Regions from separate parts of the Streptomyces sp. NBC_01717 genome, predicted to be linked through region 4. Evidence: riboswitches for the same ligand, from Rfam matches in the RefSeq annotation. Region 4 holds a riboswitch; each other region holds the start of a gene.
The links. Region 4 has a riboswitch for cyclic di-AMP ahead of OHB49_RS17800 (C40 family peptidase). Riboswitches for the same ligand answer to the same signal wherever they lie in the genome.
Positions count from the first base shown of each region.

Region 1 (5,877 bases), 1.6 Mb from region 4:
CGGGGACGGACGGAGGCCGGTGCCTTTGACCCGTGACGGGCCTGCGATCAGCCCTTGAAGCGCGGGAACGCGGAGCGGCCCGCGTACACCGCCGCGTCGTCGAGGATCTCCTCGATGCGCAGCAGCTGGTTGTACTTGGCGACACGGTCCGAGCGGGCCGGGGCGCCGGTCTTGATCTGACCGCAGTTCACCGCGACGGCGAGGTCGGCGATGGTGGTGTCCTCGGTCTCACCGGAGCGGTGGGACATCATGCACTTGAAGCCGTTGCGCTGGGCCAGCTCGACGGCGTCCAGGGTCTCGGTCAGCGAACCGATCTGGTTGACCTTGACGAGCAGGGCGTTGGCGGAGCCCTCCTCGATGCCACGGGCCAGACGCTCCGGGTTGGTGACGAACAGGTCGTCGCCGACGATCTGCACCTTGGCGCCGAGCTTCTGGGTGATGACGTTCCAGCCGGCCCAGTCGTCCTCGTACAGCGGGTCCTCGATGGAGACCAGCGGGTACGCGGCGACGAGCTCCTCGTAGTACTCGGTCATCTCGGCGGCCGAGCGGGACTTGCCCTCGAACTCGTACTTGCCGTCCTTGTAGAACTCCGAGGCGGCGACGTCGAGCGCCAGCGCGATGTCCTTGCCCGGGGCGTAGCCGGCCTCCTTGATGGCCTCGAGGATGAGGTCCAGGGCGGCGCGGTTCGACTCCAGGTTCGGCGCGAAGCCGCCCTCGTCGCCGAGACCGGTCGACAGGCCCTTCGTCTTCAGGACCTTCTTCAGCGTGTGGTAGACCTCGGCGCCCCAGCGCAGGGCCTCGGAGAAGGACTCCGCGCCGATCGGGGCGATCATGAACTCCTGGATGTCCACGTTGGAGTCGGCGTGCGACCCACCGTTGAGGATGTTCATCATCGGGACGGGCAGCAGGTGCGCGTTCGGGCCACCGAGGTAGCGGAACAGCGGCAGGTCCGAGGCCTCGGAGGCGGCGTGGGCGACGGCCAGCGAGACGCCGAGGATGGCGTTGGCGCCGAGCGAGCCCTTGTTCTCGGTGGCGTCCAGGTCGAACATCGCCTGGTCGATCAGCCGCTGCTCGGTCGCGTCGTAGCCGACGAGCTCCGGGCCGATCTGCTCGATCACGGCGAGGACAGCCTTCTCGACGCCCTTGCCCTGGTAGCGGTTGGGGTCACCGTCGCGAAGCTCAATGGCCTCGAACGCACCGGTGGAGGCGCCGGACGGAACAGCAGCACGGCCGGTGCTGCCGTCGTCGAGGCCAACCTCGACCTCGACCGTGGGGTTTCCGCGGGAGTCGAGGATTTCCCGGGCTACGACGACGTCGATGGACGGCACGAGGCATCTCCTTCTGGGATATGACGCTGGTTGTGCAGGGTCGCTTTGGCCTTGCGCCAAGAGCCTAACCGCCCTGGCGCACTGCGTTCGGCGACCGCCCGCCTCCTGGGACGAAAAAGGACCCAAGGGCACCCGTAGACGGGCAAACGTTCAGAAATCTACTGAGCAGTAACCACAACGGTTGAACGGTGAGCGCAGAAACCCCGACCCGGCGCGTACGGGGGAATCCGCGCCGGGTCGGGGTGCTCAGGGAGGAGAGAGAGCGCTTTTCTGCTGAGGCTCGTACTACTTCGTCAGGTGGAGCTGCTGACCCGGGAAGATCAGGTCGGCGTCCTTGACGATGTTCTTGTTCAGCTTGAACAGCTGGTGCCAGCCGCCCTTCACCTTGTGCGCCTCGGCGATCTTGCTGAGCGAGTCACCGGCCTTCACCTTGTACTCGCCGTCGCCCTTCGCGACCTTCTGGCCGGTCGGCGTGGTGACGGTCTTCGCGGCCTCGGGGGCGGTGCCGCGGTCCGAGCGGGAGGCGGTGGGGGCCTCGGTGTGCTCGGCCGGCTTCGGCGCGGCCGGCTTCGCGGCGGCGGAGCCGGTGTCGACACCCGGGTCGACACCGTCGTTGGTCAGGTTGCCGGCGCCGGCGCAGCCCCAGGCACCCGGACCCTGCATGTCGAGGAGCTTCTCGGCGGTGGCGATCTGCTGGGCCTTGGTGGCCAGGTCGGCCCGCGGGGCGTACTGCGTGCCACCGGCGGCGGCCCAGCTGGACTGCGAGAACTGCAGGCCGCCGTAGTAGCCGTTGCCGGTGTTGATGGACCAGTTGCCACCGGACTCGCACTGGGCGACGGCGTCCCACGTGGCGACGGAGGCCGCGGAGGCACCCGTGGCACCCATCAGGGGAACGGCGATGGCGGCACCGGCGACACCGGCGAGCGTGGCCACACGGACGGCCTTGGACGGGCGACGGTGCTTGCCCTTGCTGTTCAGCAGCATGCAAATTCTCCTCACCGACGCCTACGAGGTGAGCTGTCGGGTTCGGGCCAAGTGAGTTGCCCGGTCGCATGTCCTAGCACGCGACTTCACCCCAAGCCGGTCCTGACGGTCTTTCGACCATCGGGCCCGGCGCTTACCTGGGTCCCCCGCTCCTGCCTACGGCGCTTTACGCGTCTGTTCCCTTCGACCGACGGCAGGATTCGGCGTGACGGTCGATGGGGCCCGCGGTGCGAGCGGTTCCGACCGTAAACGCACGCAACCCCCACATTCAAAGACGGACATAACTGACAATCATCCCCTACTCACGTCCGGCCGGTCATCGTTTTCGCAGGTGGGGGGCGATGCGGACAGGCCTGACAGACGAGACACGCCGATTAACGCAAAGAGACCCATGTCTCACTTACACATAAGTGGACATAGGCCTCTGAACTACCCCTATTTTTGGGGTGATTTAAGCTGTTGATCAGACCGGTCTCACTCCGCCTTCACACCGAGATCGAGGCTCTGGCCAGGAAGAATGAGATCCGGGTCGTCGCCGACAGCAGTCTTGTTGGCCTCATAGAGCGCCGGCCATCCGCCATGAACCTTCTGTGCATCAGCAATCGCCCAGAGGTTGTCGCCCGGCCGAACGGTGTATGTGCCGTCCGCGGCCGAGTCGCGCGTGTCGCGTCCGTCACCGTTACCGCGGGAAGCATGGCGGCCCGAGTCGCGGTCACCGCCCGTTCCCATGCCCTGGCCCGCCTCGGGGGCCGGCGCGCCGCGGTGCTTACCGCCCGCCTCGCTGCCGGAAGAACCGGAGGAGCGGGACGAGTCGGCCGAACCGGATGTATCCGACACATCGGCTGACGGCTCGCTCGATGCCTGACCGGACGCCTTGCCCGACGTCTTGCCGGACGACTTCTCCGACGACTTGGCGGACGACGACTTCGATCCGCCCTCTGCGCTCGCCTCGTCCGAGGCCTCGTCGGACGGGTCCGCGCTCTCCGTCGGGTCGGGCGACAGCAGGCTTCCCGGATCGACACCCGGCAGCGTCCCGTCCACCGTGAGCCCGGAGATCACCGCGCAGCTGGGCCACGCCCGTGGCCCCTGGTCGTCGAGGACCTTCTCGGCGACCGCTATCTGCTGCGAGCGGCTGGCGAGGTCGGCACGCGAGGCGTACGCCTCGCCGCCGTACGACTTCCAGGTGTCCTGCGAGAACTGGAGACCGCCGTAGAAGCCGTTGCCGAGATCGGCACTCCACATGCCGCCGCTCTCGCACTCGGCGACCCGGTCCCAGGTCGTGGCGTCGGCCGCGTGCGCACCGGCCGCGCCGAGCAGCGGGATGGCGATGGCCGAGCCGGTGACGCCTGCGGCGACGACGATGGCGGGTGCCTGACGAGGGCGACGGTGTCTGCCGTTCGCGGAGCCCATGGGGTTGCCTTCCGTGTGACTGACAAGTGACTGGTGAGTCGAACGGTGAACGTAGCGGCAGTCGAACGCTTGTCACAAGTCGATGCAGCGCAGATCACGTGAAAGTCACGGAGTTGACAGAGTGTCACCTTCACCGGAGCGATGTCCGGGATGGAACTCCACGGGAAGAGTGCGCAGTCCGCGCATGATGAGCCCCCCACGCCACCGCAAATCGGTAGGTTCCACCGCAAGACGCAGGTCCGGGAGGCGCCTCAGGAGTGTGGCCAGCGCGGCCTGTCCCTCCAGTCGGGCGAGCGGCGCCCCCAGACAGTAGTGGATGCCGTGACCGTAGCCGAGGTGCTGATTGTCACGCCGGGAGAGGTCGAGCGTGTCGGGGTCGGCGAACCGTTCCGGATCCCGGTCCGCGGCGGCGAGCACCACCAGTACGGGGTCGCCCGCCGAGATCCGCTGCCCGCCGAGCACCAGCGGTTCGGTGGCGAACCGCCAGGTCGCCAGCTCCACCGGGCCGTCGTACCGCAGCAGTTCCTCGATGCCGGTCTCCAGCAGCCCCGTCTCCCCCGCGTCGAGCGAACGCTGCAGCCGCTCCCGCTGCTCGGGGTTGCGCAGCAGGGCGTACACCCCGTTGCCGATCAGGTTGACCGTCGTCTCGAAGCCGGCGAAGAGGAGGATGAAGGCCATGGCGGCGGCCTCGTTCTCGGTGAGGTGCTCGCCGTGGTCGCTGGCCCGGATCAGCCCCGAGATCAGATCGTCCCCGGGGTTCTCCCGCTTCCGGTGGATCAGTTCGGCGAGATAGCCGCGCATCTTCTTCACCGACCGCGCCACCCCGCCGCGCGGCCCGCCGCCGTGGCGGATCATCATGCCCGCCCAGTCCCGGAAGTCGTCCTGGTCCTCGCGCGGAACGCCGAGCAGATCGCAGATCGCGTAGATGGGGAGCGGGAACGCGAAGTCGTGGATGAGGTCCGCGCTCCCCTCCTCGATGAAGTTGTCGATGAGGCGGTCCGTCAGCTCCTGCACGCGCGGCGCGAACTCCGCGACCCGGCGCGGCGTGAACGCCTTCGAGACGAGGCGGCGCAGCCGCGTGTGGTCGGGCGGGTCGATGTTCAGCAGATGCGTCATCAGCTCCGCCTTGCGCTCGCCCGGGATGCCGGTCTTCCCCTTGGCGTGCGCCGGCTCGTCGTGGTGCGCCGGGTTCTTGGAGAGCCTGGTGTCGGCGAGGGCCTGCCGGGCGTCCACGTACCGCGTCACCAGCCATGCCTCGACCCCGCTGGGCAGCGCGGTGCGGTGCACGGGGCTGTGCTCACGCAGCCAGGCGTAGGCCGGGTACGGGTCGGTGGCGAACTCCCATGTGAAGAGTTCGGGGGCGTCCGCAGGAGCGTCGGCGGGGCTGTCGGCAGGGGTGTCGGCGGGGCTGTCGTTCACCCCCTGACGTTATCCGTTGCCCTCCGCCGCGAGGATCGCGTCCCGGTATGCGCGGCCGGCGGCCCGCAGTGCGGCCTCGGGGTCGGTGCCGTCCTGTTCCGCGCGTACGGCGAGGGCGAGGAGCTCGTACCCGATGCCGTCCCCCGCGGGGAGCGCCACATCGAGTCCGGCGGTACGGACCCGGCCGGCCAGCTTCGCCGCCAGCGCCAGGCCGGGTTGGCCGAGCGGCACCCCGTCGGTGACCGAGTCGCGCTGCTTCTCGATGGCCTTGGTGCGCAGCCAGTGCGCGTGCACGTCCTCCGGGGTCTCGGCGGTCTCGTCGCCGAAGACATGCGGATGGCGGTGGATCAGTTTCTCGACGAGGGCGGCCGCGACGTCGTCGACGGAGAACGGCTGGTCCTCGTCCTCCTCCGCGATCCTGGCGTGGAAGACGACCTGAAGGAGTACGTCCCCGAGTTCCTCGCGCAGCTCGTCGCGGTCGCCGTCCTCGATCGCCTCGACCAGTTCGTACGCCTCCTCGATGGCGTACTTGGCGAGCCCCTGGTGGGTCTTCTGCGACGTCCAGGGGCACTCGGCCCTGATCCGGTCCATGACCTGGACGAGATCGAGGAGGCGGGCGCCCGGCAGATCGTACGAGCCGGGCAGCAGCTCCAGGTTCGGCATCTGCACCCGGCCCGATCCGGCGAGCCGGGCCAGCCCGTCCGTCAGCGGCTGGTTGCCCTCACCGCCGGTGACG
Region 1 covers NZ_CP109178.1:5,595,761-5,601,637, reverse strand. Annotated here, with positions in the region: gene eno (phosphopyruvate hydratase) at 48-1,328, opposite strand; gene OHB49_RS25415 (LysM peptidoglycan-binding domain-containing protein) at 1,614-2,312, opposite strand; cyclic di-AMP (ydaO/yuaA leader) riboswitch at 2,316-2,486, opposite strand; gene OHB49_RS25410 (transglycosylase family protein) at 2,787-3,722, opposite strand; gene OHB49_RS25405 (cytochrome P450 family protein) at 3,828-5,141, opposite strand; gene OHB49_RS25400 (nucleoside triphosphate pyrophosphohydrolase) at 5,151-5,877, opposite strand, start outside.
Region 1: it holds a riboswitch for cyclic di-AMP, as region 4 does, so the genes downstream of both, OHB49_RS25415 (LysM peptidoglycan-binding domain-containing protein) here and OHB49_RS17800 (C40 family peptidase) in region 4, are expected to answer to the same signal.

Region 2 (5,877 bases), 1.2 Mb from region 4:
CGTACGGCCCACCCCGCCGGGGTTGCGGCCGGTGCCGATGACGGCGACGGAACCCGGCGCGATCAGCCGCTGCACCGACCGCGCCTCCGCCCGCTGCTCACGGGCGCGCTGGACGGCGAGGGACTCGGCGGTCGGTTCGAGGTCGAGGGTGAGGTGGACGGCGCCGTCCTCGAAGCTGCGCTGCTGGGTGTAACCGGCGTCCCGGAACACCTTGATCATCTTGTTGTTGGCGGGCAGCACCTCGGCGGCGAACCGCCGGATGCCGCGCTCGCGGGCCACTGCGGCGATGTGTTCCAGCAGCGCCGACGCCACGCCGCGGCCCTGGTGGGCGTCCTGGACGAGGAAGGCGACCTCGGCCTCGTCGGCGGGGGCGGAGGCGGGCCGGCCGGTCGCGTCGATCCGGTCGTAGCGGACGGTGGCGATGAACTCGCCGCCGACCGTGACGGCGAGACCCACCCGGTCGACGTAGTCGTGATGGGTGAAGCGGTGCACGTCCTTGGCGGAGAGCCGCGGATAAGGGGCGAAGAACCGGTAGTACTTCGACTCGTCAGAAACCTGCTCGTAGAAGCTGACCAGCCGCTCGGCGTCGTCCGTGGTGATGGGCCTGATCCGGGCCGTGCCACCGTCGCGGAGCACGACGTCCGCTTCCCAGTGGTCGGGGTACGCGTGATGCGGACTCTGCTCCGGCGTGGGCTGCATGGGCAAAGCCTACGGCTCGGTCAGCGGTCGCGTACGGCTCGGGGCCGGGGCAGTCTGAGAGGGCCGAACGGCCTTGCGGCACGGGCTGCGGCACCGGGTCGCGGGTCGCGGGTCGGGCGGAACATCGCGCACCACATGAGAGACTGGTCTAGACAACCATTGATTCGTGAAGGGCAGAACCATGGCTGAGCGCCGCGTCAATGTCGGTTGGACCGAGGGCCTGCACGCCCGCCCCGCTTCCATCTTCGTCCGTGCCGCCACGGCGTCGGGCGTCCCCGTGACGGTCTCCAAGGCCGACGGCAGCCCGGTGAATGCCGCTTCCATGCTCGCGGTGCTCGGCCTCGGCGCGCAGGGCGGCGAGGAGATCGTGCTCTCGTCCGAGGCGGACGACTCCGAGGCCGCGCTCGACCGACTGGCGAGGCTGGTCGCGGAGGGGCTCGACGAGCTCCCGGAGACCGTCTGATTCCGGACTTCCCCGGCCCGTTCCGGCCGGACGCATTTCTGCGGCAGAGCCGCGGCACCTTTGACCGGGGCCGCGGCTCTTTCGTTTTCGCAAGCCGTATAGACCTCAGGACCGATCTCCGGGCCCAGTCCCGAGTCGGTTTCCGAGGCTTCCGGAGTAAATTCGGGCAGCCGAAACAAAGCCCCGCAGAATTACATCTCTTTGTATACGGCGCATGTGTTAATGACGGCCGCTCGCGGTGTTTACGGCATGTTGCGAAGTTCTCACCCGGCCGGGCCGCGGCGGGGTGGGTTCACGGCCCGGGATGCGGTCCGCGCGCCGCAGCCGGTGCGCGGCGGTGGCGCGCTCGGCGTGCTGCGCGGCCAGCACCCTGGCCCGTTCCGCGTCACCGCGCGCGACGGCGTCCACGATGGCCCCGTGCTCGGCCCAGGAATCGGTGGGGCGGGCCGGCTGCTCGACCGCGTACATCCAGGCGATCTTGTGCCGGAGCTGAGTGAGCAGCGCGATGAGTCCGGGACTGCCGGAGGCCTGGGCGAGCGTCTCGTGGAACCAGCCGCCCAGCGAGCGCAGATCCTCGCCCTCGCCCCGCCTGGCCCGCTCCTGACCGAGCCTGACCAGGCCGCGGAGGACTTTGAGGTGTGCCTCGGTGCGGCGCTGCGCGGCGCGGGCCGCACCCAGTGGCTCCAGCAGCATCCGGACCTCCAGCAGGTCGGCGGCCTCCTGCTCGGTGGGCTCGGCGACACAGGCGCCGGCGTGCCGGCGGGTGACCACGAAACCCTCGGACTCCAGGGTGCGCAGCGCTTCGCGTACCGGGACACGGGACACCCCGTAACGGCGTGCGAGCAGTTCCTCGGTGAGTCTGCTGCCGCGTTCGAAGACACCGGAGACGATGTCGTCACGGATTGCCGTGCATACCGAATGCGCCGGAATGCGCATGTCCGAACCTCCGCCTTAATCCCCGCGAAACGCGGCCGATCGACGCCTGTTCTGTGACTCTATTGCAATGCGGCTGCATTTCCGACGCCGGGTCGAAATCCATGAATATCTTTTGGTCCGAAGACGGTTCGGCAAGCGCCTCCGGCGGGGGCCGCTCCGGGTACGCCGAAGGCCCCGGCGGGAGCCGGGGCCTTCGGGGATGCCGCGTCGGTCAGACGTTGACGCCGTGGGCGCGCAGGTACGCGACGGGGTCCATGTCGGAGCCGTACGACGGCGTGGTCCGGGCCTCGAAGTGGAGGTGCGGTCCGGTGGAGTTGCCGGTCGAGCCTGAGAAACCGATCCGCTGACCCGCGCCGACGCTCTGGCCGACAGACACGCCGATCGACGAGAGGTGGCCGTACTGGGTGTACGTGCCGTCCGTCATCCGGAGCACGATGTTGTTGCCGTACGCGCCGCCCCAGCCGGCCTCGACGACCGTGCCGGCGCCGACGGCGACGACGGAGCTGCCGGAGGCGGCGTGGAAGTCGATGCCCGAGTGGCGGCCGGAGGACCAGAGGGAGCCGCTGGACTTGTAGCCGGTGGTGACGTACGAACCGGCGACCGGGAGCTGGAAGGCACCGAGGCGGGTGCGCTCGGCGGAACGGGCGGCGCGCGCCTTCACGTCGCGGGCCGCCTTGGCGCGGGCTTCGGCCTTGGCCTTGGCTGCCGCCTTGGCGTTCGCTTCGGCCTTCGCCTTGGCAGCGGCCTTGGCCTTGGCGGCCGCCTTCGCCTTGGCGGCGACCTCGGCCTGGCGCTTCTGCACGTCGGCCTGGGTGGCCACCTGGTCGGCGAGGGTGCCCTCGATGGCGATGACCTGGTTCAGGCCGGTCTCGCTGACGGAGGGGGCTTCGGTGTCGGCGGCGACCGCCGGAGAGGCCAGCCCACCGATGACGCCGGTGGTGGCCAGAGCTGCGATGCCGGCTATCTGCGCGCTCTTGCGCGTCAGACGGTTCGGGGCACGGTGCTTCCCGGTGGGGCGGGTGAACGCCATGAGGTGGCTGGTCCTTTCCTTCCTTCTCGCCTACCGGGTTAGCTGACGGGTTCGGAGCAGGAAGGTCTCCTACGGATCCGCGGGCCCCACAAGAGGCGCGCAGGCATCCGATTCACCCCAGGGACTGCGTGGGTCCCCGGCTCCCCAGGCTCGCGCCTGACGGGGACTCGGCGATAGCTGCCCGGCGCCGCGGATGCGGCATACGGGTCGGACAGCGCTGCCGACGCTAAGCGGGGGGACTTTCATTCACCAAACGGACAGGGCGCTTTGTAGCGCATCCCACAGGGCACATGGTCGGTTATCCGGCAAATAGGACAAAAGGGGAGACCCCGGCGAGAAGTGACTCGCGGGGTCTCCCTCTGTACCGATATGCGGTGATCTGATACGTCAGCCGGTGACGACCGACACCTCTCCGATGCCCAGCGCCCGGACCGGCTCCTCGATCTGGGCGGCGTCGCCGACGAGGATCGTGACCAGACGGTCCACCGGGAAGGCGCTGACCACCGCCGCGGTCGCCTCGACGGTGCCGGTCTCGGCGAGGCGGGCGTAAAGCTGCGCCTGGTAGTCGTCCGGGAGGTGCTGCTCGACTTGGTCGGCGAGCGTGCCCGCGACCGAGGCCGCCGTCTCGAACTTCAGCGGGGCGACGCCCACGAGGTTCTGCACGGCCGTCTCGCGCTCGGCGTCGGTCAGGCCCTCGGCCGCCAGCGTCCGCAGGACCGTCCACAGGTCGCCGAGCGCCGGTCCGGTGGACTCCGTGTCCACCGAACCGCTGATGGCCAGCATCGCGGCGCCCGTCGCCCCGGAGGCGGAGTCCGGTGCCGACGACCGCAGGACCTGCGCGAAGGCCCGCACGCCGTAGGTGTAGCCCTTCTCCTCACGCAGCACCCGGTCCAGCCGGGAGGTGAGCGTGCCGCCCAGGCAGTACGTGCCGAGGACCTGGGCCGGCCAGACGCTGTCGTGCCGGTCGGCGCCGATACGGCCGATCAGCAGCTGGGTCTGCACGGCTCCGGGACGGTCGACGATGACCACCCGGCCGGTGTCGTCGGCGGTGATCGGCGGGACCGGCCGGGACTCGGCACTGTTCCCGGCCCAGTCGCCGACGGTGTCGGCGAGCAACGCCTCCAGGTCGATGCCCGTGAGGTCACCGACGACCACGGCGGTCGCGGTGGAGGGCCGGACATGGGCCTCGTAGAAGCTGCGGACGGCCGCGGAGTCGATCCGCTCCACCGTCTCCTCGGTGCCCTGGCGCGGGCGCGACATCCGCGCGGTGGCCGGGAAGAGCTCCTTGGAGAGCTGCTTGGCGGCGCGGCGGGCCGGGTTGGCCTGCTCGTGCGGGATCTCGTCGAGCCGGTTGCGTACCAGCCGCTCGATCTCGCTGTCGGAGAACGCGGGTGCCCGCAGCGCCTCGGCGACCAGACCGAGCGCCTTGGCCAGCCGGGAGGCCGGGACCTCGAGGGAGACCCGGACGCCGGGGTGGTCGGCGTGCGCGTCGAGGGTGGCCCCGCAGCGCTCCAGCTCGGCTGCGAACTCCTCCGCGGAGTGCTTGTCCGTGCCTTCGGACAGCGCCCGCGCCATGATCGTGGCCACGCCGTCGAGGCCCTCGGGCTCGGCGTCCAGAGGGGCGTCGAGGTAGATCTCGACCGCGACGACCTGCTGGCCGGGGCGGTGGCAGCGCAGCACCGTGAGCCCGTTGGGCAGGGCGCCGCGCTCGGGGGCGGGGAAGGCCCAGGGCCTGGCCGTGCCCGGGGTCGGCTGCGGGTGGTACTCCATCGATACTCCAGTCGCGGCAGCGTCGGTCACTTGTCCGCCCCTTCGTGCGCGTCGGTGTCGGCGTCCGCCTCGTCGGCGGCCGCCCCCTCGGTGGACTCGGCCGGCTCGACCGGCTCGTAGACGAGCACCGCCCGGTTGTCGGGGTGAAGCTGGGCCCTGGCGGCCGCCTGGACCTCCTCCCCCGTGACGTCGAGCACCCGCTGTACGGCGGTCAGGGCGAGCTGCGGGTCACCGAACAGCACGGCGAACCGGCACAGTTCGTCGGCGCGGCCCGCGACCGTACCCAGCCGGTCCAGCCACTCGCGCTCCAACTGGGCCTGGGCGCGCTCCATTTCCTCGGGCGTCGGACCCTCGGCCGCGAACCGGGCCAGCTCCTCGTCGACCGCGGTCTCGATCTGCGCCACCTCGACCCCGCCGGACGTCTTCACGTCCAGCCAGCCGAGCGAGGGCGCACCGGCGAGCCGCAGCAGCCCGAATCCGGCCGCCACGGCCGTCCGGTCGCGGCGGACCAGGCGGTTGTGCAGCCGGGAGGACTCGCCACCGCCCAGCACGGTCAGCGCGAGGTCGGCGGCGTCGCACTCCCGGGTGCCGTCGTGCGGCAGCCGGTAGGCGGCCATCAGCGCCCGCGCCGGGACCTCCTCACGGACCTCTTCGCGCAGCTGCTCGCCGATCACCTCGGGGAGCGCGCCGTCGCGCGGCGGCTGCTTGCCGTCGTGGGACGGGATGGAGCCGAAGTACTTCTCGATCCAGGCGAGCGTCTGCTCGGAGTCGATGTCGCCGACGACGGACAGCACCGCGTTGTTGGGCGCGTAGTACGTACGGAAGAAGGTGCGTGCGTCCTCGAGCGTCGCAGCGTCCAGGTCGGCCATCGAGCCGATCGGGGTGTGGTGGTACGGGTGGCCCTCCGGGTAGACGAGGGCGGTCAGCTTCTCGAACGCCGTGCCGTACGGCACGTTGTCGTAGCGCTGGCGGCGCTCGT
Region 2 covers NZ_CP109178.1:2,767,472-2,773,348, forward strand. Annotated here, with positions in the region: gene OHB49_RS12570 (bifunctional acetate--CoA ligase family protein/GNAT family N-acetyltransferase) at 1-699, opposite strand, end outside; gene OHB49_RS12575 (HPr family phosphocarrier protein) at 881-1,162, shown strand; gene OHB49_RS12580 (GntR family transcriptional regulator) at 1,382-2,098, opposite strand; gene OHB49_RS12585 (M23 family metallopeptidase) at 2,310-3,128, opposite strand; cyclic di-AMP (ydaO/yuaA leader) riboswitch at 3,142-3,311, opposite strand; gene OHB49_RS12590 (M16 family metallopeptidase) at 3,516-4,898, opposite strand; gene OHB49_RS12595 (M16 family metallopeptidase) at 4,925-5,877, opposite strand, start outside.
Region 2: it holds a riboswitch for cyclic di-AMP, as region 4 does, so the genes downstream of both, OHB49_RS12585 (M23 family metallopeptidase) here and OHB49_RS17800 (C40 family peptidase) in region 4, are expected to answer to the same signal.

Region 3 (5,877 bases), 3.8 Mb from region 4:
CATCATAACCTTCTGTACGTCCTGTACATTTTTTACAGACGCTGATGCAGGCCGCACGCAGACGCAGACACCGGAGGAGAGGCTTCATCATGTTCCGCCCTGCCGCCCGTTACGTACTGCCCGAGTTCACCGAGCGCACGACCGACGGGACCCGCACCCTCGACCCGTACTCGAAGCTGCTCGCCGAACGGATCGTCTTCCTCGGCACCCCGGTCGACGACACCGCCGCCACCGACCTGATCGCGCAGTTCATGTACCTGGAACACGCGGCACCCGACCGCCCCATCTCCCTCTACATCAACTCCCCCGGCGGCTCGTTCGACGCCATGGCAGCGATCTACGACACGATGGAGTACCTCACCTGCGAGATGGAGACCTTCTGCCTCGGACAGGCCGGTTCCAGCGCGGCCCTGCTGCTCGCCGCGGGTGCCCCCGGCCGGCGGCACGCCCTCCCCGGGGCCAGGGTCGTCGTGCAGCAGCCCGCGCTTCCCGAGCCGCTGCAGGGCCAGCCGTCCGATCTCGAGATCGAGGCACGGGAACTGATCCGCGTCCGTGAGCAGCTCACCCTCCTGCTGGCCCGTCACACCGGCCGAGCTGCCGAGCGGATCGCCGCGGACATCGAGCGCGATCTCATCCTCGACGCCCCGGGCGCCAAGGCGTACGGCCTGGTGGACCACGTACTGGAGAACCGCAAGACCTCGCTCCCGCCGAACGGTGCGAGGTGAACACCCGATGCAGCCACCGGAGTTCCCGCCGTTGCCCGCACTGACGCGCGCCGAGGGCGAGTTCATCGACTGTTACCTGGAAGTGCTCGACCAGTTGGGGCGGATCAACCCCGCCCACGGCAGCGACACCTACGGCGCGCTGCGCGCGGCGCAGGCACTCGCCTCTCGGGCCGTCGGCCTGCGGAACGCACTCGCGTTGATGCACGAGCGCGGTGAAGGGCAGATCCACGCCGCCACCTTGGCGCGGGCGCTCCGCGTGTTGGACGGGGAGCGGCGGGCCCGGCGGGTCACCGTGCCCCCTGCCCAGACGAGTTGATCAACTCCCTTCCGCGACACGCCCGGCGGCCTGATCAAAATTCCTCGCTCGTTCGGCGTAGGAGATCCCCCGCGCGAGGGATTATTCAACTTGCGCCTCCGGCGTGACCGGTGAACGGACTCTGCTCTTCCGCCGCTGGTACGGGACCGGTCGGGGCGATCCGCCGGGTTCACAGAACTACCGTACCCACCCGTACGGATCAATCACGACTAATCTTCCATATCGCTACCAATCCTAGGAAATCCGGCACTCGGTGAGTCAAGATCCGTGGGACGACAAGCCCCCGCCACCGCGGCGGGGCGGTCCGGGTGGACGCCGAGTCCTGCCGCCGCCCGGATGCCTGGTCGACAGAAGTGGATCGGCAGGAGTGGAGGACCCGAGCACAACGGGTCGACCGGACATCCGGTCGACCCTCGGGGTGAAGCCGCCGAATGCGGCCGGGCAACTTCGCCAGCCCGAACCCGACAGGTCATCCTTCACAGGCGGCTGACGAAGGGTTGCGCATGAGTGCGCAGGTTCATGTCCCGTCTCTGCTCACCCGGGCCGGCACCGCCACGGTTCTGACGCTCGCCGCCGTCGGCGGCTCCGTGATCGCCCCCGGCAGTGTGGCCGAAGCCCAGGCCGTGGCTCGTTCGGCGAAGGCGCTCAACATCGCCGCGTCGAAGAAGGGATCGCCGTACCGGTACGGGGCCACGGGTCCCCACCGCTTCGACTGTTCGGGTCTGACGATGTACGCGTTCAAAAGGGTGGGCAAGAAGCTCCCCCGCACCGCCCAGCAGCAGTACAACAAGACCCGGCACATCTCGGCCTCACAGCGGCGCCGCGGCGATCTGGTCTTCTTCCACTGGGGGCCCAGCGTCTTCCACGTGGGGATCTACGCCGGTAGGGGCAGGATCTGGCACTCGCCGAAGACCGGCGCCGTGGTGCGGCTGGAGAAGATCTGGACGAGGAGTGTCTGGTACGGACGGGTCCGCTGACCTCCGCCTCTTCCGCCTTTTGGGCTGCCGGTCACCTCCGCCGGTCAGTGCAGCAGGGGCCCGGTGACCAACGCCAGCCCCAGCGCGGTGAGCGCCGCGCCGCTGCCGCCCTCGATGGCGCGGGCGGCACGCGGCCGGCGCAGCCACCGGCCCAGGCGGTCCACCAGGAGTGCCACGGCCGGGAACCAGATCAGCGCGAGCAGCACGACGACGGTGGCCAGCAGCAGGGTCCGGGGCACGGGCGGCTGCCCGTCCGGAACGAACTGCGGCAGCAGGCTGAGAAAGAGCACGGGCGCCTTCGGATTGAGGGCGTTGGTCAGAAAGCCCTGGCGCAGCGCGCGTCGGGCTCCGGTCACGGAAGGCCGACCGGCCCGCCCCGCGTCCGAGCCCGAGTCCGCGTCCGAGCCCCCGTCCGTGGTCCGGCGCCGTGCCGCGTGCAGGGCGCTGATCCCGAGATAGAGGACGTACGCCCCGCCGAGAATCTGCACGGTACGGAACAGCGCGGGCACGGTGACCAGAACCGCCGCGAGCCCGGCGACGGCCAGCGCGGTGTGGACGAGCAGTCCGCCGGCAACGCCGAGCGCCGTCGCCACCCCGGCCACGCGTGAGGCGAGAGCGTTCCGTACGACCACGGTGAAGTCGGCGCCCGGCAGTGCCACCATCCCGGCGGCGACCCCTATGAAGGCGATCAGTTGTGCATCCATGGGTCCACCATGGACCGCGGTAGCCTTCACCATGTACTTGCAATCTTCTGGGTGGGCCAAAAGGAACGCTTAATGTTCGACCCGACACGCCTTTCGGCACTGGTGGCGGTCGCCGAGGCCGGTTCGATCACGCGCGCCGCCGCCCGGCTCGGCTACACCGCTCCCGCGCTCTCCCAGCAGCTCGCCAAGCTGGAGCGGGAGGCGGGCGCCACGCTGCTGGTCCGCCACCACCGCGGCGCGCGTCTTACGGCCGCGGGCGAGCTGCTGGTCGTACGCGCCCGACGAGTCCTCGACGAGATGGACCAGGCCCGGCACGAACTGACCCGGCTCGCCGGGCTCTCCGGCGGACGCCTCCGGGTCGGCACGTTCACCACCGCGGGCGTCCATCTGCTGCCGCCCGTACTGAGCGCCTTCCGCCGCGCCCACCCCGACGTGGAACTGACCGTCGCGGACTACGAGCCACCTGACGGAATCGCGGCGGTGGCCGCGGGCGAGGTCGATCTCGCGCTGACCCACGCGTACGAGCCGGCGTCCGCGGTGCCGCTGCCGTCCGGCCTCTGCGTCGAACCGCTGCTGGTCGAGGAGCTGCTGCTGATCACGGCGGTCGGACAGATGCTGTCCGGGGGAACGGGGCGACTGCCGGTGACGGAACTGGCCGGCCGGCCGCTGATCAGCAGCGCTCCGGCCCATCCGCCCCGCCGGGGGGTGGAGAACGCCCTGGCCGAGGCGGGGGCGACACCTGCCGTGGTGTGCGAGTCACCGGGCTATGCGCTGGTGTGCGCCCTGGTCAGTGCGGGGATCGGGATGGCGGTGGTGCCTGAGATGGTCGCCGCCATGGCGCCGACGCCCCTGTCCGTGCGACGGCTGGAACCCGCGGCTTTCCGGCGGACCATCTCGGTGGTGCACCACGGCGACCGGGCGAGTGGGGCGGCCGCGACGCTCTGCGCACTGCTGCGCGGCGGCTTCGGCAGGGCTGCTGGGCAGTGACCGTGCGTCGCGACGACCGGCGACGCCACCGACTGCCGGCTGCCGGCTGCCGGCTGATGGAAACGTGACGGCCGGACCTGAGTCCGGGTCCGCGAGGACGGCGGTCAGGTCTGGACGGGGAGCGTCCAGGGGAGCTCGATCCAGACGGTCTTGCCTCCCTCGGCGGTCGGCGTGACCGTGAGGCGTCCGCCGCATTCCTTGGCCAGACAGCGAATGATCACCATGCCGCGCCCGTTGTCCTGCCGCACGGCGGCGGGCAGTCGCTGGGGCCAGCGGGGATGACTGTCCGTCACCCCGAGATGCAGTTGCTCCTCCCGCTCCAGCCGCAGGTCCACGGTGAAGGTGGGCGACTGACCGAAGGTGTGCTGGACGGCGTTGGTGGTGAGCTCGGAGACGATGAGCCGGATGGCGTCGGCAGTCTCCGTGTCATCGGGGAGACCCCAGTCGGCGAGCACTTCCGCCACGTACCTGCGGGCCGAGGAGACCGAGAGCGGCTCGCTCGGCAGAGTGACGCTTGCTTCTTGATGGTCTGCCATGGCGAGCCGTCCTTTTCCCGCCCGGACCGACTCGCGATCGACCCGGGATGCGCTTCGCGCCAGACTGCCACTGATGCGGCCCTCCATGACGGCGATCCACCAAGATATGCATATATCTGTCGCTCGAAGCGGTGAACTCGGGCCCCGAACACCGCACATGGGCGGCAAGATGGCCCCTCGGCACGAGAGGGAGGGAGGCCGGTATGCAGCACGGTCCCGCGGTGCGCCGCCGCAAGCTCGGGGAGGAGCTGCGGAGTCTGCGCCACACGTCCGGACTGACGAGTCGCGACGCGGCACAGCTGCTCGGTTGGCATCAGTCGAAGGTGAGTCGGATCGAGACCGGTACCAGCGGTGTGAGACCGGCCGATGTGAGTCGGCTGCTGGATGCCTACGGTCTGGACGACCCACAGTTACGGACGCTCCTTGAGACGCTCGCGGGCTCGGCGGGCGGTGGTGGAACCGGCTGGTGGCACGCCTACCGCGGTCTCATCCCACCCCAGTACCGGGACTTCATCAGTCTGGAGTCCCAGGCCCGAACCGCCCGCACGCTGGAGACCTCGGTGGTGCCGGGGCTCCTGCAGACCGCCGACTACGCGCGTGCGGTGACCCGTGCTTCGCTGGACGGACTGCCCGCCGGCCAGTTGGACTCGCTGGTGGAGGTGCGGCTCGCCCGGCAGGGGGTGCTCCGGACCGATCCGCCGCTACGGCTGACCGCGGTGCTCGACGAGGCGGTGCTGCGGCGGGAGGTCGGCGGGCGCCTGGTGATGCGCAATCAGTTGCGCCATCTGATTCGGGTCGCCCAACTTCCACACGTCGAACTGCAGTTGATGCCGTTCTCGGTAGGTGGGTACATGGGCCTCACCGGACCTTTCGTTATCTTCTCATTTCCGAACACCTCTGATCTGGATGTGGTCGTTCTCGACCACTTGACGAGTAGCCTCTACCTGGAACGGAAAGAAGACCTTGAGGCGTACAGCTCGGCCTTCTGCACGATGCAGGCACACGCGCTGTCGCCGGAGCACTCGTTGGACCTGATCGCCGCGATCGACCGCGACGGTTAGTGCCGCGACCGGCAGGGATTGCCGGGAGGGGCACCAGGAACCTCAGACTGCCCGAGGGGGCCCGATGTCCGATCGCCTCGCAGAGCACGAGTTACGGTGGCGGCGCAGCAGCCGCAGCACGGGGATGAACAACTGTGTGGAAGCAGCGCCGTTCGGCCAGGAGCGGCTTGCCGTGCGGGACTCCAAGGACGTGTCCAGGCCGCCGCTGCGGTTCTCGGTGGCGGCCTGGAAGTCGTTCGTCTCCGGCCTGACCGACGGTCCGGCCGGCTGACGGACCGGCCGGCCGGCCGTTTCGCGGCTCCGGTCAGGCCGCCGGAGCCGTCCGCAGGACGGTCTCCACCGCGTTCGCGATCTGCGCTTCCGTCAGATCGGCGCGGGCGGTGAGCCGCAGCCGCGAGATGCCGTCCGGGACCGACGGCGGGCGGAAACAGCCCACCGCGATCCCGGCCGTACGACAGTCGGCCGCCCAGCGCACCGCCGCGTCCGCCGAAGGCGCCCGGACCGAGACGACGGCGGCGTCGGGGCGCACCGTGGTCAGCCCCGCGGCGGTCAGTCGTTCGTACAGGGCGGT
Region 3 covers NZ_CP109178.1:7,779,167-7,785,043, reverse strand. Annotated here, with positions in the region: gene OHB49_RS35285 (ATP-dependent Clp protease proteolytic subunit) at 90-725, shown strand; gene OHB49_RS35280 (hypothetical protein) at 733-1,041, shown strand; cyclic di-AMP (ydaO/yuaA leader) riboswitch at 1,369-1,541, shown strand; gene OHB49_RS35275 (C40 family peptidase) at 1,545-2,018, shown strand; gene OHB49_RS35270 (LysE family translocator) at 2,063-2,722, opposite strand; gene OHB49_RS35265 (LysR family transcriptional regulator) at 2,795-3,709, shown strand; gene OHB49_RS35260 (ATP-binding protein) at 3,814-4,245, opposite strand; gene OHB49_RS35255 (helix-turn-helix domain-containing protein) at 4,449-5,306, shown strand; gene OHB49_RS35250 (DUF397 domain-containing protein) at 5,371-5,577, shown strand; gene OHB49_RS35245 (8-amino-7-oxononanoate synthase) at 5,611-5,877, opposite strand, start outside.
Region 3: it holds a riboswitch for cyclic di-AMP, as region 4 does, so the genes downstream of both, OHB49_RS35275 (C40 family peptidase) here and OHB49_RS17800 (C40 family peptidase) in region 4, are expected to answer to the same signal.

Region 4 (5,877 bases):
GGGTCGGTCCCTGTCCTTCATGGCGCGAGCCCCCGCCGGATCCTTCCGGCGGGGGCTCGTCGCTGTCCGGGGCCGCGACTACGCGGGCCGCACGCTGCCGTATATCGGCATGTAGTAGATCGACTCCTCGCGGACGTTCGCGCCCGGCTTCGGAGCGTGGATCATCATGCCGTCGCCCTTGTAGATGCCGACGTGGCTGATGTCGTCGTAGAAGAAGACGAGGTCGCCCGGCTGCAGATCCGCCGTCGCGATCCGCGTGCCGATCTTCACCTGGTCCCAGGTGGTGCGGGGTATGTCGACGCCCGCCGCCTTCCAGGCGGCCTGGGTCAGCCCCGAGCAGTCGTACGACGACGGGCCCGTCGCACCCCAGACGTACGGCTTGCCCAACTGGGCGCGGGCGAAGGCGAGGACCTTGTCGGCCTTCGTGGTGGCGCTGCTGTCCGATCCGGTCCCGGTCCCCGTGTCGCCGCCGGATCCGGCCTGGTTCGCGGCCTCCTCGGCCTTACGGTCCGCCTCGGCCTTGGCGGCCGCCTGCTGACGGGCCAGCTCCTCGGCCTTGCGCTTGGCCTCCGCCTCCTTCTTCCGCTCCAGCGCCGCGAGCCGCGCCTTCTCCTCGGCCGTCAGCTTCGACAGCATCGCGCGGGCCTCGCCCAGCTTCTTCTGGACGTTCTCCTTGCTGGTCCGCAGCGTGGCCTGCGACTCGGTGAGCGTCTCCAGACTCTTCGCCGCCTCGGCGCGCTTCTTCGACGCCGCGGCCTGCTGCGTACGGAAGTCCGTGACCGCCTTCTGCTGTCGGCCCGCCATCCGGGCCATCAGCTGGTTCTCGTCGAAGTACGACTGCGGGTCGTCGGCCAGGAAGAAGGTGGCGCTCGGCGCGATGGAGCCGGTGCGGTACTGAGCCGCCGCGTAGTTGCCGAGCGCCCTGCGCGCATCGTTCAGCTTGCCGGCACGCTTCGCGACGTCGTCCAGCAGCGCGTCGACCTTGCCCCGCTGCGCGGCGGAGGCCTCCTTCGCCTGGTTGTACTGCTGGGTCGCGGTGCCCGCCTGCCGGTAGAGGTCGTCGACCTTCTTCTGCACGTCCTCGATGCTGGGCTTCGGCGAGGCCGGGGCGGCCGTGGCGCTCTGTGTGGAGAGCAGGGTCACACCCGCCAGGGCGGCCGTCGTGAGCCCGACGGCGGGCGTGGTGGAGCGCACCCGGGTGCGCGGTTTGCGATGCGACGCCAAGGCCGGCATCTCCTTCCGTGGACCGCCTACCGGGTTAGCTGTCGGGTTCGGGCGGAACGGAAGGCTGCCCTACGGTCCGGATGTGGAGATATGGACCGATTCACCCCGGTGATGCATGTGGGTCCCCGGCTCCGAACTCCCGCGAGGGCAGCCCGGATTCGGCGTGGGGGCCCGCGCGGCGTGGTTCGCCTCAGGGGGTACGGGCCGCCCGACCGAGCACGCTAGCCAACCCGTGGTGCTGCTGTGAAGGTTGATGTTCGATATGCCCGATACATTTTCGTGACCTTGGCGACGGGGGCCGGGGTGCGGGCCGCGCGGCCCCCTCCTCCCTTACGCGGTGTGGGCGCGCGGTCTCCGTATGTGCCCGTGCGCCGGGTGCGGTTCGCCATGCGGCCGCACGGTGTCGGTGCGGCGGCCTAGACTCGTCAAGCGATGAGCAGCCTCTTTGACGACAGCTTCCTGGCCGGCCTCCAGCACTCGGAGGAAGAGCCCCCGCCGCCCCCCGAGGACTCCGCACCCGAAGCGGTGCCGGAGGACCTCTTCGCGGGCGTGTTCGACGCGCCCCCGCCGTCCAGGGACGCGTACTACCGGGACGGCGCCCACCGCCCCGTCATCGACGCCGCCGCCCTGCTCGACGGGTTGAACACCGAGCAGCGCGCCGCCGTCGTGCACGCAGGGTCGCCGCTGCTCATCGTGGCCGGAGCCGGCTCCGGCAAGACCCGGGTGCTCACCCACCGCATCGCCCATCTGCTGGCCGAGCGCGGGGTGCACCCCGGCCAGATCCTGGCGATCACCTTCACCAACAAGGCCGCGGGCGAGATGAAGGAGCGCGTCGAGCAGCTCGTCGGACCGCGCGCCAACGCCATGTGGGTCATGACGTTCCACAGTGCGTGCGTACGGATCCTGCGCCGTGAGTCGAAGAAGCTCGGCTTCACCTCGTCGTTCTCGATCTACGACGCCGCCGACTCCAAGCGGCTGATGGCCCTGGTCTGCCGCGATCTGGACCTCGATCCGAAGCGCTTCCCGCCGAAGTCGTTCACGGCGAAGGTCTCGAACCTGAAGAACGAGCTGATCGACGAGGAGACCTTCGCCGGGCAGGCCGCGGACGGATTCGAGAAGACGCTCGCCCAGGCCTACGCGATGTACCAGTCCCGGCTGCGCGAGGCCAACGCACTGGACTTCGACGACATCATCATGACGACGGTCCACCTGCTCCAGGCGTTCCCCGATGTCGCCGAGCACTACCGCCGCCGCTTCCGGCACGTCCTCGTCGACGAGTACCAGGACACCAACCACGCGCAGTACACGCTCGTACGCGAACTGGTGGGCCCCGCCGGACCGGCCGACGCCCCCGCCGAGCTGTGCGTCGTGGGTGACGCGGACCAGTCGATCTACGCCTTCCGCGGCGCGACCATCCGCAACATCCTCCAGTTCGAGGAGGACTACCCGAACGCGACGACGATCCTGCTGGAGCAGAACTACCGCTCCACGCAGACGATCCTCTCCGCGGCCAACGCGGTCATCGAACGCAACGAGAGCCGCCGCCCCAAGAACCTCTGGACGAACGCGGGCGAGGGCGCCCGGATCACCGGCTATGTCGCCGACACCGAGCACGACGAGGCGCAGTTCGTCGCCGACGAGATCGATCGGCTGACCGACGCGGGCGACGCCAAGGCGGGCGATGTCGCCATCTTCTACCGGACGAACGCGCAGTCCCGCGTCTTCGAAGAGATCTTCATCCGCGTCGGCCTGCCCTACAAGGTCGTCGGCGGCGTGCGCTTCTACGAGCGCAAGGAGGTCCGGGACATCCTGGCCTACCTCCGGGTCCTCGCCAACCCCGAGGACACCGTCCCGCTGCGCCGCATTCTGAACGTGCCGAAGCGCGGCATCGGCGACCGCGCCGAGGCGATGATCGACGCCCTGTCGCTGCGCGAGAAGATCACGTTCCCGCAGGCGCTGCGCCGCGTCGACGAGGCGTACGGGATGGCGGCCCGCTCCGCCAATGCCGTCAAGCGGTTCAACACGCTGATGGAGGAGCTGCGCACGATCGTCGAGTCGGGCGCGGGCCCCGCAGTGGTGCTGGAGGCGGTCCTGGAGCGGACCGGCTATCTCGCGGAACTCCAGGCGTCCACCGACCCGCAGGACGAGACCCGCATCGAGAACCTTCAGGAACTCGCGGCCGTCGCGCTCGAGTTCGAGCAGGAGCGAGGGGAGTCCGACGCAGGGGAAGGCGCGAGTGCGGGCACGCTCGCCGAATTCCTGGAGAAGGTCGCGCTCGTCGCCGACTCCGACCAGATCCCCGACGAGGACACGGACGGCTCCGGTGTCATCACGCTGATGACACTGCACACCGCGAAGGGCCTCGAATTCCCGGTGGTGTTCCTGACCGGCATGGAGGACGGCGTCTTCCCGCACATGCGCGCGCTGGGACAGGTCAAGGAGCTGGAGGAGGAGCGGCGCCTCGCCTATGTCGGGATCACCCGGGCCCGTGAGCGGCTCTATCTGACCCGGGCGGCGATGCGCAGTGCGTGGGGGCAGCCCTCGTACAACCCGCCGTCGCGGTTCCTCGAGGAGATTCCGGACCAGCATCTGCAGTGGAAGCGGACCGGGCCGATGGCGGCCCCGGCCGGACCGACGTCGGGGATCACGTCGTCGCTGTCCTCGTCGCGCTCGCGCTCGGGCCCCTCGGGTTTCGCGACCCGGCGCACCTCGGACAAGCCGACGATCACGCTGGTGGTCGGGGACCGGGTCACGCACGACCAGTTCGGGCTCGGCACGGTGACGGCGGTCGAGGGGATCGGCGACCAGGCGAAGGCGACGGTCGACTTCGGGGACGAACGGCCGAAGAAGCTGCTGCTGCGGTACGCGCCGGTGGAGAAGCTCTAGGAACACCCCGGGGGCACTGACGGCGGTGGTGGCGGGCGCGGGGTGCCTGCCACCAGGGTGCCTGTCACCGGGCGGGCGCCTGCCACCTCTGGCCGTGGATCGTTGCGGCTGCTCAGGTCGGGTCGAGGCCGTGGCTGCGGAGCCAGGGCAGCGGGTCTATGGCCGCGCCGCCACCGGGCCGGACCTCGAAGTGCAGGTGCGGGCCCGTGGAGTTCCCGGAGTTCCCGGAGTACGCGATGACGTCACCGGCCTTGACCGGGCCCGAGCGGATCTTGGTGCTGCTGAGGTGGCAGTACCAGGTCTCGGTGCCGTCGGCCGTGGTGACGATGGCCATGTTCCCGTAGGCGCTGTTCCACTGGGTGCGTACGGTGCCGTCCGTCGCGGCCATCACCGGAGTGCCGTAGGAGACGGGGAAGTCGATGCCCGTGTGCACGGACATCCAGTTGACGCCTGCCTGGCCGAAGTAGGCGCTGAGGCCGTGCTGCGCGACCGGCAGGAGGAACTTGGGCCGCAGAGCCTCCTTGCGCGCGGCCTCTTCCTCGCGCTTCTTCTTCTCGGCCGCCTGCCGCTCCTTCAGGTCGATGCGCTCCTGGGTACGGCTGGCGCGGTCGGCGAAGTTCTCCGCGTCGGCGCTGAGGTTGGCGAGCTGGGTGTCCAGCTTGTTGTTCGCGGCGACCGGCTTGACGGTGCCGGGGTCGGCGGCCGCCATCGACATGGTGTCGTCCTTCTCCTCGCCGCTGCCGAGCCCGCCGACGGAGGCGGCGGCGATACCGGCGACGCTCATCACGCAGGCGGAGGGAACGGCGACGGTGAGGAGCGCGGAACGCTTCGCGGGGGTGCGACGCCGACTGCGGCTGCCGCCACGGGTGCTGGGGCGGCTTACGGGACGGGGGACGTCGCCGTCGCTGCGGCCCGCCGCGCGGTCCGTGTCGAGGTCGTCGCTGTCGTCGCGGCCACCGTCGCTGTCGTCGATGTTGTCGGTGTCGCCGGTCAGGTCCGTTTCGGGCAGGCTGAACTCGGCGGTGCGGTAGGGCTCGTACGGATCGTAGGAACCCTGGTCCGCGTACGACTCGTACGCCTCATGCGCCTCGTAGGACTCCTGGGCGCCATGGGCAGTTTGTTCGGGTTCGTACGACTCCTGCGTGGTATGGGCAGTTTGCGCGGTTTGCTGATCGTGTTCGGGCGTGGCGCCGGTGTTCCAGGCGGTGGCGTCGTATGCGCCGGTGTCGTAGGCGGCCGTCCCGGCTGTCGCCCACTGGCCGTCCTGATACCAGCCGTTGGTGTCCCACTGGCCCGAAGAATCCGGGGCGCCGCCCTGTGCGGGAATGCCGCCGGCATCCGGCATCCAGGTAGCGGTGGTGGCGTACTGCTGCGGCTGCTGGGTCCCGTACGCGGCATAGGGGTCGTACGCGGCGGTCTGATGCGCGCCGGCGTCCCACTGACTTGAGTCGTACTGGCCGCTGTATCCGGCCTGTCCGGTGTCGTAACCGCCGTCGTAACCGTTGTAGCCGGTGGTGTCGTACGTGCCGTCGTAGCTGCCCGGGAGGGAGCCGAAGAGCGGGTCGTTGTCGAAGCTGCCCGTGGAGTGGCTGTCGTAACCGACATACCCGGCGTGGGGGTGCTGGTCGTTCACCAACTTCTCTCTCGCCTCGGCAGCAGGACCTGGGTCTGGGTCCGGTGGGGGATCCAGGGGAAAGCAGTGGCCGCGACTGTACCCGCCGGTATGCGACGCCGACAATCTTCGCCAGGTTCCGGCCGCTCAGGAAA
Region 4 covers NZ_CP109178.1:3,967,899-3,973,775, reverse strand. Annotated here, with positions in the region: gene OHB49_RS17800 (C40 family peptidase) at 79-1,224, opposite strand; cyclic di-AMP (ydaO/yuaA leader) riboswitch at 1,232-1,398, opposite strand; gene pcrA (DNA helicase PcrA) at 1,657-4,110, shown strand; gene OHB49_RS17790 (M23 family metallopeptidase) at 4,223-5,743, opposite strand.